2 regions of the Variovorax sp. GW531-E2 genome follow, and region 1 is predicted to be linked to the other one. Evidence: predicted binding sites of a transcription regulator. Region 1 holds the regulator's gene; the other holds the start of a gene.

Region 1 (7,083 bases):
TCCATGCGCAGGCGGACCTGGGTGCTGGCCGGCGCCATGTCGCCCGAGATGAAACGGCGCTTGAGCTTCGTCAGTTCCAGGCTCGACTGCACCACGTCGACGTAGATCGGATCGAGCCGCTGGATCGTGGCCAGCGCCATCGCCTGGCCCGGCGCCACGAGCGCGCCCTCGGTCACGGCGGAGCGGCCGATGCGTCCCGCGATGGGCGCGGTGATGCGCGTGAAGTCGAGGTTGATGCGCGCCGCCTTCACAGCCGCCTGCGCGGCCTTCACGCCGGCTTGCGCCTGCACCAGCGCGGCCTGCGCCTCTTCGTGCTCCTGCCTGCTCACGGCATTGGCCTTGACCAGTTCGCCGAAGCGATCGGCCTTGCCGCGCAGGCTGGCGATGGTGGCCTGCGACGTGGCCAATGCGGCTTGCGCCTGCTCGTGCGCGGCCTCGAACGGGCCGGGCTCGATCTCGTACAGCACTTGGCCCGCGCGGACCATGCCGCCCTCTTCGAACAGCCGCTTGCGCACGATGCCGTTGACCTGGGGCCGCACCTCGGAGACGCGGTAGGCGGCCGTGCGGCCCGCGAGCTCGGTGTGCACAGCCACGTCACTGGCGTGCAGCGCCACCACGCCGACTTCGGGCGGCGCGTCATCGGTGGTGGAAGCCTGCTTGGCGCCGCATGCAGCGAGCGCGAGCAGGGACATCGGAAGCAGGAGCTTGAAAAGCGGGGTCATGGCCATCGGGAATCGCAGTGCGGCGTGCGCAGGGATCACCCGGCTCGTTACATTTGCACTCAAATGGTGCATTCTGCCTTCGATGTTGCATTGCAACCTGAAGGAATCCTGTGTTTGCCGTAGGTGAAATCGGCGGCGGCCGCAGGCCTCGCTCGCGCCTCTGGCACCAAAGAAAAAGGCCGCGCAATGCGGCCTTCATCGGAGTGTCTACAGAGGGGGAATGTGTGGTGGTAGGCCGTGAGTGGCTTGAACACTCGACCAACGGATTATGAGTCCGCTGCTCTAACCAACTGAGCTAACGGCCCACGCGGGCCCGATTCTATGCGCCGCGCGCAGCCGCTTACTTGCGGTGGCTCAGCGCGTTGCTCACCAGCCGCGACGTGATATCGACGATCTGGATCATGCGGTCGTACGGCATGCGGGTCGGGCCGATCACGCCCAGCGTACCGACCACCTGGCCGTCGACCTCGTAGTTGGCGCTGACGATGGACAGCTCCTCGAACGGCACGACCTGGCTTTCGCCGCCGATGAAGATGCGCACGCCCTCGGCCTTGCTCGACACGTCGAGCAGCCGCATCAGCTGCGCCTTCTCTTCAAAAAGATCGAAGGCACGCCGCAGCTGCCCCATGTCACTGGAAAAATCGGTCACCGACAGCAGGTTGCGCTCGCCGGAAATCACGACGTCGTCGGCCTGCGCATCGGTGAGCACTTCGGAGCTGACCTGCACCGCGGCCTGCATCAGCGCGGCGATTTCACCGCGCAGCTTCTCGACCTCGGACTGCAGGCGGTCGCGCACCTGCTCGATCGTCAGGCCCGCGAAGTGCGCGTTGATGTAGTTCGAGGCTTCCACCAGCTGCGACTGCGAGTAGTCGGATTCCGGGAAGATCACGCGGTTCTGCACGTCGCCGTCGGGCGAGACGATGATCACCAGCAGCCGCCGCTCGGACAACCGCAAGAATTCGATCTGCTTGAACACCGAGACGCGCCGCGGCGCCATCACGACGCCCACGAACTGCGACAGGTTCGACAGCAGGTGCGCGGCGTTGGCGATCACCTTCTGCGGCTGGTCGGCCGCCAGGCTCGGCGTGCTCATCTGCTCGCGCTGCGCGGTCAGCATGGTGTCGACGAAGAGCCGGTAGCCGCGCGTGGTCGGCACGCGTCCGGCCGAGGTGTGCGGGCTGGCGATGAGCCCCAGCGCCTCGAGGTCGGACATGACGTTGCGGATGGTCGCGGGCGAGAGATCCAGCCCCGCCGAACGCGAGAGCGTGCGTGATCCGACGGGTTGCCCATCGGCGATGTAACGCTCGACCAGCGTCTTCAACAGCAACTTGGCACGGTCGTCCAGCATTGCAAGATTTTAGTGTTGTAATTTGTGAGCTATGACCTCACGCTTTCGTCACGTCGCCCTGATCGGCAAATACCAGGCTTCCGGCGCCCGGGCGCAAGCCGATGCGCGCGACGGCGTGATGGAGGGCATCGGCGCCTTCCTCGAATCGCAGGGTTGCACGGTGTTCGTGGAGCGTTCGTCCTGCGAGGACACCGACGCACCGCCCCACCCGCGCTACCAGGCGCTGTCGGTCGAAGAAATCGGCCAGCGCTGCGACCTCGGCCTCGTGGTCGGCGGTGACGGCACCATGCTCGGCATCGGCCGGCAGCTCGCGTGCTACGGCATCCCGCTCATCGGCATCAACCGCGGGCGGCTCGGCTTCATCACCGACATCCCGCTGGACAACTACCAGGCCACGCTGATCCCGATGCTGGCCGGCGAATACGAAGAAGACCACCGCAGCCTGATGCACGCGCAGGTGATCCGCGATGAGGCCCTGGTGTTCGACGCGCTCGCGATGAACGACGTGGTGGTCAACCGCGGCGCCACCTCGGGCATGGTCGAGATGCGCGTGTCGGTGGGCCGTCATTTCGTGGCCAACCAGCGCGCCGACGGGCTGATCATCGCGTCGCCCACGGGCTCGACGGCCTACGCGCTGTCGGCCGGCGGGCCGCTGCTGCATCCGGCGGTGCCGGGCTGGGTGATGGTGCCGATCGCGCCGCACACGCTGTCGAACCGCCCCGTATTGCTGCCCGACGCCGACGAGATCGTGATCGAGTTGGTGAGCGGGCGCGACGCCAGCGCCAATTTCGACATGCAGTCGCTCGCCTCGCTCGCCATCGGCGACCGCGTGGTGGTGCGCCGCTCCGACTTCCGGGTGCGCTTCCTGCACCCGCGCGGCTGGAGCTATTTCGACACGCTGCGCAAGAAACTCCATTGGAACGAAGGGGGCTCCTGAATGAAGGACCACGCCTCCAGCTTGAGGACGAACTGAGATGGCTTTGCGACGCATCGCACTGCGCGACTTCGTGATCGTGCGGTCCCTTGAACTCGATCTGTCGGCCGGCTTCACGGTGCTGACCGGGGAAACCGGCGCCGGCAAGTCCATCCTGATCGACGCACTGCAGCTGGCGCTGGGCAACCGCGCCGACGCCGGCGCCGTGCGCGAAGGCGCCGAGCGGCTCGACGTGAGCGCCGAGTTCGACGCCGACCCGGCGCTGGCCGGCTGGCTCGACGAAGGCGGCTTCGAGGCTGGCGACGGCCTGCTGCTGCGCCGCACGGTCGACCTGCAGGGACGCAGCCGCGGCTGGATCAACGGCAGCCCCGCCACCGCCACGCAACTGCGCGAACTCGGCGACCGCCTGCTCGACATCCACGGCCAGCACGCCTGGCAGAGCCTGACCCGCCCCGAGGCCGTGCGCGGCCTGCTCGACGCCTACGCCGGCGCGCGCACCGACGCGCTCGACGCCGCCTGGCAGAGCTGGCGCCAGGCGCTCTCGGCGCTCGACCACGCACGCTCGGCGCAAGACTCGCTGCAGCGCGAGCGCGAGCGGCTGCAGTGGCAGATTTCCGAAGTCGCCAAGCTCGCGCCGGGCGCCGACGAGTGGGACGAGCTCTCGGCCCACCATTCGCGCATCTCGAACGCGCAGGCCCTCATCGACGCCGCCCAGGGCGCAAGCCAGGCACTCGAAGACGACGACAACGGCGCCCTCGCCGCCCTCACGCGTGCCGCGACGCTGCTGCAGAACTGCGAGCACATCGAGCCCGAATTCCGCACGCTGGGCGAGGTGCTGGCCTCCTGCGTGGCGCAGGCCTCGGACGCGGCCCACTCGCTGCACGGCTACCTGCGCGACACCGACACCGATCCCAAGACCCTCGCCGAACTCGACGAGCGCATGGGCCTGTGGATGTCGCTTGCGCGCCGCTACAAGCGCACGCCGGCCGAGCTGCCCGCGCTGCTGGCCGGCTGGCAGGCGGAGCTGCAGGCGCTCGACGCGCAAAGCGACCTCGAAGGCCTGGAACGCGCCGAACAGAACACCCAGCAGGCCTACATGAAGGAAGCCAAGGCCCTCGGCAAGATCCGCAAGCAGGCGGCGCCGCGCCTGGCCCAGGCCGTCACGCAGGCGATGCAGGGCCTGGGCATGCAGGGCGGGCGCTTCGACGTCGAACTGCAGCCGCTGGCACAGCCCGGCCGCGCCGGCCTCGAAGAAATCTCGTTCCTGGTGGCCGGCCATGCCGGCAGCACGCCGCGCGCCATCGGCAAGGTGGCCTCGGGCGGCGAGCTCTCGCGCATCGCGCTGGCCATTGCCGTGACGACCAGCGAACTGGGCGCCGCGCAGACGCTGATCTTCGACGAGGTCGATGCAGGCGTGGGCGGCGCCGTCGCCGAGACCGTGGGCCGCCTCATGAAACAGCTCGGCCGGGACCGCCAGGTGCTCGCCGTGACCCACCTGCCCCAAGTGGCGGCCTGCGCCGACCACCACCTCGTGGTCGCCAAGCGCCAGACGACGGCGGCCGGCACGGACGGCCCGCGCACCGAAAGCGGCGTGTCGCGCCTGGCAGCCGACGACCGCGCGCGCGAAATCGCCCGCATGCTGGGCGGCGAAAAGGTGTCGGCCACCTCGCTGGCCCACGCGCGCGAAATGCTCGGCCACAAAACGCCGGCGACCGCCCCATGAACATGAACCTCGACCTCGTCCTCATCACCGGCATGTCGGGCTCCGGCAAGTCGGTGGCGCTGCACGCGCTGGAAGACGCCGGCTACTACTGCGTCGACAACCTGCCGCCCGAGTTGCTCACGGCCTTCATCGCGCTGCAGCACGAACAGCAGGCCACGCGCGTGGCGATCGCGATGGACGTGCGCAGCGGCGTGTCGCTGCCGATCGTGCCGCAGCAGCTCGAAGCACTGCGCGCCGACGGCGTCTCGCTGCGCTCGCTGTTCCTCGACGCGACGACCGACGCGCTGCTGCGCCGCTATTCGGAAACACGCCGGCGCCATCCGCTCTCGCGCCAGGAAAGCCGCACCGACGTACCCGAACAGCATCGCGTGCTGGTGCAAGCCATCGAACTCGAACGCGAACTGCTGGCCGACCTGCGCGACGGCGCCGACGTGATCGACACCAGCCTCATCCGCCCCGCGCAGCTGCAGAGCTACATCAAGGGGCTGATCTCGGCGCCGCAGAACGCGCTGACGCTGGTGTTCGAGTCGTTCGCCTTCAAGCGCGGCGTGCCGCTCGATGCGGACTACGTGTTCGACGTGCGCATGCTGCCCAACCCGCACTACGTGCCGGCGCTGCGCGCGCTGACGGGCCGCGACGAGCCGGTGATCGAATGGCTGCGCGAGCACGATGACGTGGCGCGCATGTTCGACGACATCGAGCAGTTCCTGACGCACTGGCTCGACGCACTGGCGCGCGACCACCGCAGCTACGTGACGGTGGCCATCGGCTGCACGGGCGGGCAGCACCGGTCGGTGTTCCTGGTCGAGCAGCTGGCACGCGCCTTCGGTGCCCGCTGGGGCGCGCTCAAGCGCCACCGCGAACTCGACGCCTGAGGGCGGAGGCCGTTCAGGCCTCGGCGGTTTCCAGCAGCTTGCGCATCGGGGCGGGCAGCCCCAGCCGACTCCACTCCTGCGCCTCGACCCAGCGTGCGCCCTCGCATTGCGGCTGGACGCCCTGCAGCAGCACGGGGTGCAGGTGCAGGTCCTTGTGGGTCAGCACGTGCACGAAGGGCGGCAGTTCCTGCGTGTCGTGCGCCGCGCCCGACGGCAGGGCCGCGAGCAGGTCGTCGTGGCTGTCGAACACCGGCAGGCAATGCAGCCCCGCCCAGATGCCCTTGGCGGGCCGCTTCTCCAGCCACACGCGCCCTTGCGCGTCGCGCGCCAGCAGCACCCACAGCGACTGGGCGCTGCGCTTGAGCTTGCGCGTCTTCACCGGGTAGCGCTCGGGCGCGCCCTGGCGCAGGCCCACGCAGCTCGCGTTCACCGGGCAGATCATGCAGCTGGGCTTGCGCGGCAGGCAGACCGTGGCGCCCAGGTCCATCAGACCCTGCGTGTAGCTCGCCACCGCCTCGCGCTGGCCTTCTGGCGGCAGCAGTTGCGTGGCGAGGTCCCACAGCGCGCGCTCCTGCGCCGACGACGACATGTCGCCGTCGAAGCCGAGCACGCGCGTCAGCACGCGCTTCACGTTGCCGTCGAGGATCGCCACGCGCTCGCCGAAACAGAAGGCCGCAATCGCGGCCGCCGTCGAACGACCGATGCCGGGCAGGGTCACGAGTTCGGCGGCGGTGTGTGGAAAGGCGCCGCCGAAGCGCGCGACCACCTCCTGCGCGCAGCGGTGCATATTGCGCGCGCGGCTGTAGTAGCCCAACCCGCTCCACAGGCCGAACACCTCGTCCTCGGTGCCGGCGGCCAGCGCCGCCACGTCGGGAAAACGTTCGAGAAAGCGTGCGAAGTAGCCCAACACGGTCGTGACCTGGGTCTGCTGGAGCATCACTTCCGAGAGCCAGACGCGGTACGGATCGCGCGTGTTCTGCCACGGAAGCTCACTGCGCCCGTGGCTGCGCTGCCAGCGCACGATCTGTGCGGCGAATTCCGGAGGCAGCGGCGGAGGTGGGGAGACGGCCGCCCGCGCGGCGGTGCGCTCAGGCCGCACGCAGTTGCTCGCCCGCGATGGCGGGGGCCGCGACAGGCGGCTGGCTGCCGTGCTGCGCGATCAGCGAGGTGAACTCGTGCAGCCGCTCCTGCAGCGCGGCCAGGTGGCTTTCTTGCGCGGCGATCTCGGCCAACCGGTCGTCAAGGCTGCCTGCGGCATTCTGGATGCGTTCGATCGCCTCGATGCGCTTGCTGAAATTGCGGCGGCGCTCCTTGAGCTGCGCATCGATCTGCGCGCTGGCGCCCTTGCTCCAGCGCTCGACCTCGGTCATGGCGGCCTCGTTGACGAGCCGCAGCCGGCTGGCCAGCGCGCGCACCAGCTTGTCGCAGAAGTCGGCCTGCGCGAGCTTGATCAGGTTGCCCACGCCCAGGTAGTGGATGTG
Region 2 (7,083 bases), on a different contig from region 1:
AGGCGCGCGCTGGTGGCCTGGCGCTCCATGCGCACCTGCATCGTGTCCAGGCCCCGGGCCACCAGGAAGCAGTCCTCCGGGCTCACGGCCAGCCCCATCAGCGACTGCAGGCCGCGCAAGGATCGGTACAGGCCTTCGTCCTGGGTGGTGACGCTGCCCATCAGCACGTCCGAATGCCCACCCATGTACTTGGTGCATGCGTGAACGCACAGGTCGACGCCGTGCGCCAGCGCGGCAAAGCCCAGCGGGCTGGCCCAGGTGTTGTCGATGGCGGTCAGCACGCCACGGGCGCGCGCCACGGCGGTGATCGCCGGCACGTCCTCCACCTCCATCGTCACCGTGCCGGGCGACTCCAGCCAGATGAGCCGCGTGTTCGGGCGCACAAGGCGCTCGATGCCCGCGCCGATGCGCGGCGCATAGAACTCGACCTCGATGCCCAGCGCCTGCAGCCGTTCGACGGCGAAGGACTTGGCCAGGCCGTAGGCGGCATCGGTCATCAAGAGGTGGTCGCCCTTCTGGAGCAGTGCGAGCAGCACGCCGCAGATGGCCGCCTGTCCGGAAGGAAAGACGATGCCGTGCGCGGCGCCGTCCAGCTCGGCGATGCGCGCCTCGAGGGCGCGCTGCGTCGGCGTGCCCGTCGTGCCGTAGCTGAAGCCGTCCGGCAGGCGGGTGCGGCGGTGCACGAAATCGTCGAGCGAATCGAACACGACCGTGGAGGCGCGCCACACCGGCGGCGCCAGGCTGGCGAAGGCGGCGTCCGCAGGGGACGTGCCGGGATGGGAAATGGATGGGTTCACGATGGAAGTCAGTTCGCGGGGGCCGATTCGATGAGCTGCAGCGCATGCTTCATCTGCTCGACGGCCATGGTTTCGAGATCGGTGTAGACCTTCATCTCCACGCCCAGGCGGGAGAAGGTTTCGCGGGCGGTGGCGATCCGGGCCGGGTCCTGGGTCTTGGGGTTGGCCAGTGCCGCCTCGAGGCGCTTGTACTCGCTGGTGAGCAGGGCCGGCTGTTCGCCGAGGGCACGCAGGCCGGCGTTGGTCATCGAACGGATGCGCAGCAGCATCTTCACGTCCGACTGTTCCATCTCGCCCTGCGCCCGCTCCAGCGCCAGCTTGGCGGCCACCGCCTGCGGGCTGTCGGGCTTGCGGGTGGCCGCAAGGGTCTGGAACCTGGCGACGTCGCTGGAAAAGTCGTGCGCCCATGCGGGCGCCGCACACGCCAGGACCGTCACTGCAAGCGCTGTTCGAAGGTTCATCTCGCGTCTTTCGGGAAGTGGCTGAAGACACCAACTCTAGGACGCTGGAGATAATCCGGATCGCGCCCGAAATTCTTTCTCCATAAGCGGTTGTTATATGTTGCTCCGAGAGATCGAGGTGTTCCGTTCCGTGATGTCCGTGGGCTCCGCGAGCAAGGCGGCTGCGCTGCTGGGCGTGACGCAGCCGGCCATCAGCCAGTCGCTGCGCAGGCTCGAGGAAGCCGCGGGCTTTCCCCTGTTCCGCCGGCTGCGCGGCCGCCTGCACCCCACGCCCGAAGCGCAGGCGCTGCTGACCGAGGTCGAGCGCGTCTTCGTGGGCCTGAGCAGCATCGAGCACCGCATGCGCAGCCTCAAGCGCTTCGGCGTCAACACGCTGCGCATGGCGGTGTACCCGGCCTTCGGCCTGAGCTTCGTGCCGCGGGTGCTGTCGCGGCTGGTGGCCGAGCGCGGCGACGCCGACGCCCGTCCGCAGATTTCGCTGCAGGTGCTCAGTTCGCGAGAGGTGCACGAGGCCGTGCTGGGGCGCCAGGTCGACTTCGGGCTGATGGCCGACGAGATGCCGACGACCGGCCTGGAGCACTCCGAATTCGCGCGCTTTCCGGGCGTGGTGGTGATGCATGCCAAACACCGGCTGGCCCGCGCCAGGACCATCCAGCCGCATCAACTCGCCGAAGAGCCCTTCCTCGCGCTCAACCCGGAAGATGCGTCCCGGCGCCGCCTGGAGCGGGCCCTGGCGGACTGCAACGTCGCATTGAGCGTGCTGGTCGAGACCCCGTACGCGGCCAGCGTGTGCGAGATGGCCCTGAGCGGCATGGGCATCGGCGTCGTCAACCCGGTCACCGCGCTGGAGTACGCGCAGCGCGGCCTGGCCGTGCGCCCGCTGTCGCTGGAGGTGTCCTTCGCGGGCATGCTGGTGCTGCCGCCGGGACAGCCGCTGTCCGGCCTGGCGGTGCGCGTGCTCCAGCTCATGCGCATCCAGCTGGCCGAAGACCAGAAGGCCCTGGCGGGCCTTCTCAAGCCTCGCGCCAGGTAGCGCCACGCAGGCGCAAGGCATTGGTGATCACCGAGGCCGAGCTCAGGCTCATCGCCAGCGCCGCGATCATCGGCGACAGCAACCAGCCCGTGAACGGGAACAGCACGCCCGCGGCCAGCGGCACGCCCAGGGCGTTGTAGAGGAAGGCGAAGCCGAGGTTCTGCTTCATGTTGGCGATGGTCTGCTCGGAGATCACGCGCGCCTGCGCAATGCCGCGCAGGTCGCCCTTGACCAGCGTCACCTGGGCGCTGTTCATCGCGACATCGGTGCCGGTGCCCATCGCCACGCCGACGTCGGCCTTGGCGAGCGCAGGCGCGTCGTTGATGCCGTCGCCGGCCATCGCGACGATGCGGCCTTCGCGCTGCAGCCTGTCGACCAGCGCGAGCTTGTCGGCCGGCTTCACTTCGCCGTGCACCTCGTCGATGCCCAGCTTCGCGGCGACGGCGCGGGCCGTGGTCAGCCCGTCGCCGGTGGCCATGATGACGCGCAGCCCCGAGGCCTTGAGCGCGGCCAGCGCCTCCAGCGTGGTGGACTTGATCGGGTCCGACACCGCGAGCAGGCCGGCGGCCTGGCCGTCCACCGCCAGGAACATGACACTCGCGCCCTCGGCCCGCAGGGCCTCGGCCTGCGGCTTGAGGTCGTCGACCCGCACGCGCAGCTGTGCCATGAGCGCCGTGTTGCCCAGCGCCAGCTTCCGGCCGGCCACGGCGCCGCTCACGCCGATGCCGCTGCTGGATTCGAAACCCTCGGGCGTGTCCAGCGCCAGCTGGCGCTCGCGCGCCGCCCGCACGATGGCGTCGGCCAGCGGGTGCTCGCTGCCCTGGTCCAGGCTGGCCGCAAGGCGCAGCACCTCGTCGGCGGTGAAGCCGGGCGCAGGCACCGCGCGCTCGAACTGCGGCCGGCCTTCCGTCAGGGTGCCGGTCTTGTCGACGATGAGCGCATCGACCTTGCGGAAGTTCTCGATCGCCGCGGCATCGCGGAACAGCACGCCCTGCGTGGCCGCCTTGCCGGTGGCCACCATGATCGACATCGGCGTCGCAAGGCCGAGCGCACAGGGGCAGGCAATGATGAGCACCGCCACGGCATTGATGAGGCCGTAGACCCAGCTGGGCTGCGGCCCGAAGAAGCCCCAGGCGAAGAAGGTCAGCACCGCGATGGCGATGACCGCCATGACGAAGTAGCCGGCGACCTGGTCGGCCATCCGCTGCATCGGCGCGCGCGAGCGCTGGGCTTGCGCCACCATCTGCACGATGCTCGCGAGCACGGTCTGCGAGCCGACCTTTTCCGACTGCATGACCAGCGCGCCATTGGTGTTCAGCGTCGCGCCGATGAGCTTGTCGCCCACGCGCTTGGTCACGGGCAGCGGCTCGCCGGTGAGCATCGACTCGTCGACCGCGCTGCCGCCTTCGATCACCACGCCGTCCACCGGCACCTTCTCTCCGGGGCGCACGCGCAGCTTGTCGCCCACGTGCACGTGGCCGATGGGCACGTCTTCCTCGGTGCCGTCGGCGCCGATCCGGCGTGCCGTCTTGGGCGCGAGCCCCAGCAGCGACTTGATGGCCGCGGAGGTTTGCGAGCGCGCCTTGAGCTCGAGGATCTGGCCCAGCAAGGTGAGCGAGATGATCACCGCCGCCGCTTCGAAGTAGACCGACACGCGTCCCATCGACACGAACGACGCGGGGAACACGCCGGGTGCCACCGTGGCCACGACGCTGTAGACAAAGGCAGCGGCCGTGCCCAGGCCGATCAGGGTCCACATGTTCGGACTGCGGTTCGCCACCGACTGCACCGCGCGCACAAAGAATGGCCAGCCGGCCCACAGCACGATCGGCACGCTGAGCACGAGCTCGATCCAGCTTTGCGTGCCCATCTCGAACCACTGCAGGCGGTGGCCGGCCATGGCGAGCACGGTGACGACAACGCTGAGCGGCAGGGTCCAGAAGAAGCGCCGCTTGAAGTCTTTCAGCTCGGGGTCTTCGCCCTCGTCGAGGGTCGGCATCTCGGGCTCCAGCGTCATGCCGCACTTGGGGCAGTTGCCCGGGTGGTCCTGCCGGATCTCCGGGTGCATGGGGCAGGTGTAGACCGTGCCCTCCGCAGCGGGCTGCGCAGGGCCCGCGGGCGCATGCCCGTGCGATGCGTGGTGATCGTGGTGGCCGTGATGACCGTGGGGGTGTCCTGCGCGCCTGGTGGACGTGTCGTTCATTCGCGTTCTCCGACAGGAAAGGGGGAAGCCCTTGAGGGGGAAGCGATCAGTGTCCAGGTTGACACGATGTGAAGGTCAAGCCCTGTCGCGCGATACCCTGGAAGAAAAAGCGCCGGCATGGCGACCGGCGCGTGAAAGACGCGTGCGCAGGACGCTCACTTGCCGGCCTTGCCCACCAGCACCGCGCCCTTCATTCCGGCGTCGTAGTGGCCCGGTTGCAGGCAGCCGAAGTCGACCTTGCCGGCCTGGGTGAACTGCCAGACGATCTCGCCGGTCTTGCCCGCGGCCAGCGTGACCATGTTCGGATCGGCGTGCTCCATCTCGGGGTTCTTCTTCATGGCCTCGTAGTGCGCCAGCAGCGCCTTCTCGGTCCCGAGCACGAGCTCGTGCTTCAGGACACCGGAGTTCTTGACGACGAAGCGCACCGTCTCCCCCTGCTTGACCTTGATGTCCGCCGGCGTGAAGCGCATCGAGTCCGTCATGTCGACCTGGACCGTGCGCGTCACCTTGGCGGCCACGCCAGGCTTGCCGACGGCGGCCTCGGCATCATGGCCGTGGCCGTGGCCACCTGCATGGGTGCCCGAGGCAAAGGCGCCGGCAGCGGCCAGTGCGGCCCCTGCGGCGAAAACGGTGTTGCGGAAGGTGTGTGTCATGGTGTCCTTGGAGGTTGCCGGGATGCCGCGACTCTAGGAAGCCAAGCCCGTCCACCACCGATCACCCGGATTACAAAAAAGCAATCTGCGCGCGCGACCTCCGTGCATCGGCGACATGGGCATGGCCTTATTTTGCCCGGGCAAAATATCTCAAAGCTTCCAGGCCGAAGGCACCTGGCCACCCGGTGTTTCCCCGGAAAAGCACGGCGGTGCCAAACGGCGGCAAGGGCGCCGCCCTTGAAAGGTCATCGAATGCCCTTATGATTAGCACTCGCTGCTGACGAGTGCTAACAGCCCTCCCATCCAGTCGACAGGTCGCCGGTTTCTCCGGCGCCCGACCACAAACAAACCCGTTTCTTACCCTTCCAGGAGATGCAATGAAACTTCGTCCTTTGGCCGATCGCGTGATCGTCAAGCGTGTTGACAGCGAAACCAAGACCGCCTCCGGCATCGTCATCCCCGACGCAGCCGCCGAAAAGCCCGATCAGGGTGAAGTCCTGGCCGTGGGCCCGGGCAAGCGCAACGACAAGGGCGAACTGGCCGCACTGACCGTCAAGGTCGGCGACCGCGTCCTGTTCGGCAAGTACAGCGGCCAGACCGTCAAGGTCGATGGCGACGAACTGCTCGTGATGAAGGAAGACGACCTGTTCGCAGTCGTCGAGAAGTAATTCTTCTCCTCCCTTTCGATCCCATCCAATCCAATCCATTCGGAGTTAATTCATCATGGCAGCAAAAGACGTAGTCTTCGGCGGCGAAGCCCGCGCACGCATGGTCGAGGGTGTCAACATCCTGGCCAACGCAGTCAAAGTGACCCTGGGCCCCAAGGGCCGCAACGTGGTGCTCGAGCGTTCGTTCGGCGCCCCCACCGTGACCAAGGACGGTGTGTCCGTGGCCAAGGAAATCGAACTCAAGGACAAGCTGCAGAACATGGGCGCCCAGCTCGTGAAGGAAGTGGCCTCCAAGACCAGCGACAACGCTGGTGACGGCACCACGACCGCCACGGTCCTGGCCCAAGCCATCGTTCGCGAAGGTTTCAAGCTGGTGGCTGCCGGCATGAACCCGATGGACCTGAAGCGCGGCATCGACAAGGCTGTCACGGCCCTGGTCGCCGAGCTGAAGAAGGCTTCGAAGCCCACCACCACGTCGAAGGAAATCGCGCAAGTCGGCTCCATCTCGGCCAACAGCGACGAAACCATCGGCAAGCTCATCGCTGACGCGATGGACAAGGTCGGCAAGGAAGGCGTGATCACCGTGGAAGACGGCAAGTCGCTGGACAGCGAACTCGACGTCGTCGAAGGCATGCAGTTCGACCGCGGCTACCTGTCGCCCTACTTCATCAACAACCCCGAGAAGCAATCGGCGCTGCTCGACAACCCCTTCGTGCTGCTGTTCGACAAGAAGATCAGCAACATCCGTGACCTGCTGCCCGTGCTGGAGCAAGTCGCCAAGGCTGGCCGTCCGCTGCTGATCATTGCCGAAGAAGTCGAAGGCGAAGCCCTGGCTACCTTGGTCGTGAACACGATCCGCGGCATCCTGAAGGTCGTGGCTGTGAAGGCTCCTGGCTTCGGCGACCGCCGCAAGGCCATGCTGGAAGACATCGCCATCCTGACGGGCGGCAAGGTCATCGCTGAAGAAGTGGGCCTGACGCTCGAAAAGGTGACGCTGGCCGACCTGGGTCAAGCCAAGCGCATCGAAGTGGGCAAGGAAAACACGATCATCATCGACGGCGCTGGCGCTGCTGGTGACATCGAAGCCCGCGTGAAGCAAGTTCGCGTTCAGATCGAAGAAGCGACCAGCGACTACGACCGTGAAAAGCTGCAAGAGCGCGTGGCCAAGCTGGCCGGCGGCGTGGCAGTGATCAAGGTTGGCGCTGCCACCGAAGTCGAAATGAAGGAAAAGAAGGCTCGCGTCGAAGACGCCCTGCACGCCACCCGCG

The links. The regulator HrcA, encoded in region 1, represses chaperone genes, less so after heat shock. The targets are predictions, from matches to a motif close to TTAGCACTCNNNNNNNNNGAGTGCTAA.
Region 2: the regulator HrcA is predicted to act here: its motif matches at 5,412-5,438, upstream of AC07XP_RS23400 (co-chaperone GroES).

What each region holds. Positions count from the first base shown of each region.
Region 1 covers NZ_JBWKXQ010000054.1:21,582-28,664, reverse strand. The annotation lists gene AC07XP_RS24755 (efflux RND transporter periplasmic adaptor subunit) at 1-692, opposite strand, end outside; tRNA gene AC07XP_RS24750 (tRNA-Ile) at 951-1,027, opposite strand; gene hrcA (heat-inducible transcriptional repressor HrcA) at 1,063-2,070, opposite strand; gene AC07XP_RS24740 (NAD kinase) at 2,102-3,007, shown strand; gene recN (DNA repair protein RecN) at 3,045-4,727, shown strand; gene rapZ (RNase adapter RapZ) at 4,730-5,602, shown strand; gene mutY (A/G-specific adenine glycosylase) at 5,616-6,650, opposite strand; gene AC07XP_RS24720 (dynamin family protein) at 6,691-7,083, opposite strand, start outside.
Region 2 covers NZ_JBWKXQ010000048.1:25,281-32,363, forward strand. The annotation lists gene AC07XP_RS23375 (trans-sulfuration enzyme family protein) at 1-797, opposite strand, end outside; gene AC07XP_RS23380 (hypothetical protein) at 806-1,258, opposite strand; gene AC07XP_RS23385 (LysR substrate-binding domain-containing protein) at 1,356-2,291, shown strand; gene AC07XP_RS23390 (copper-transporting P-type ATPase) at 2,272-4,494, opposite strand; gene AC07XP_RS23395 (cupredoxin domain-containing protein) at 4,650-5,147, opposite strand; gene AC07XP_RS23400 (co-chaperone GroES) at 5,525-5,815, shown strand; gene groL (chaperonin GroEL) at 5,871-7,083, shown strand, end outside.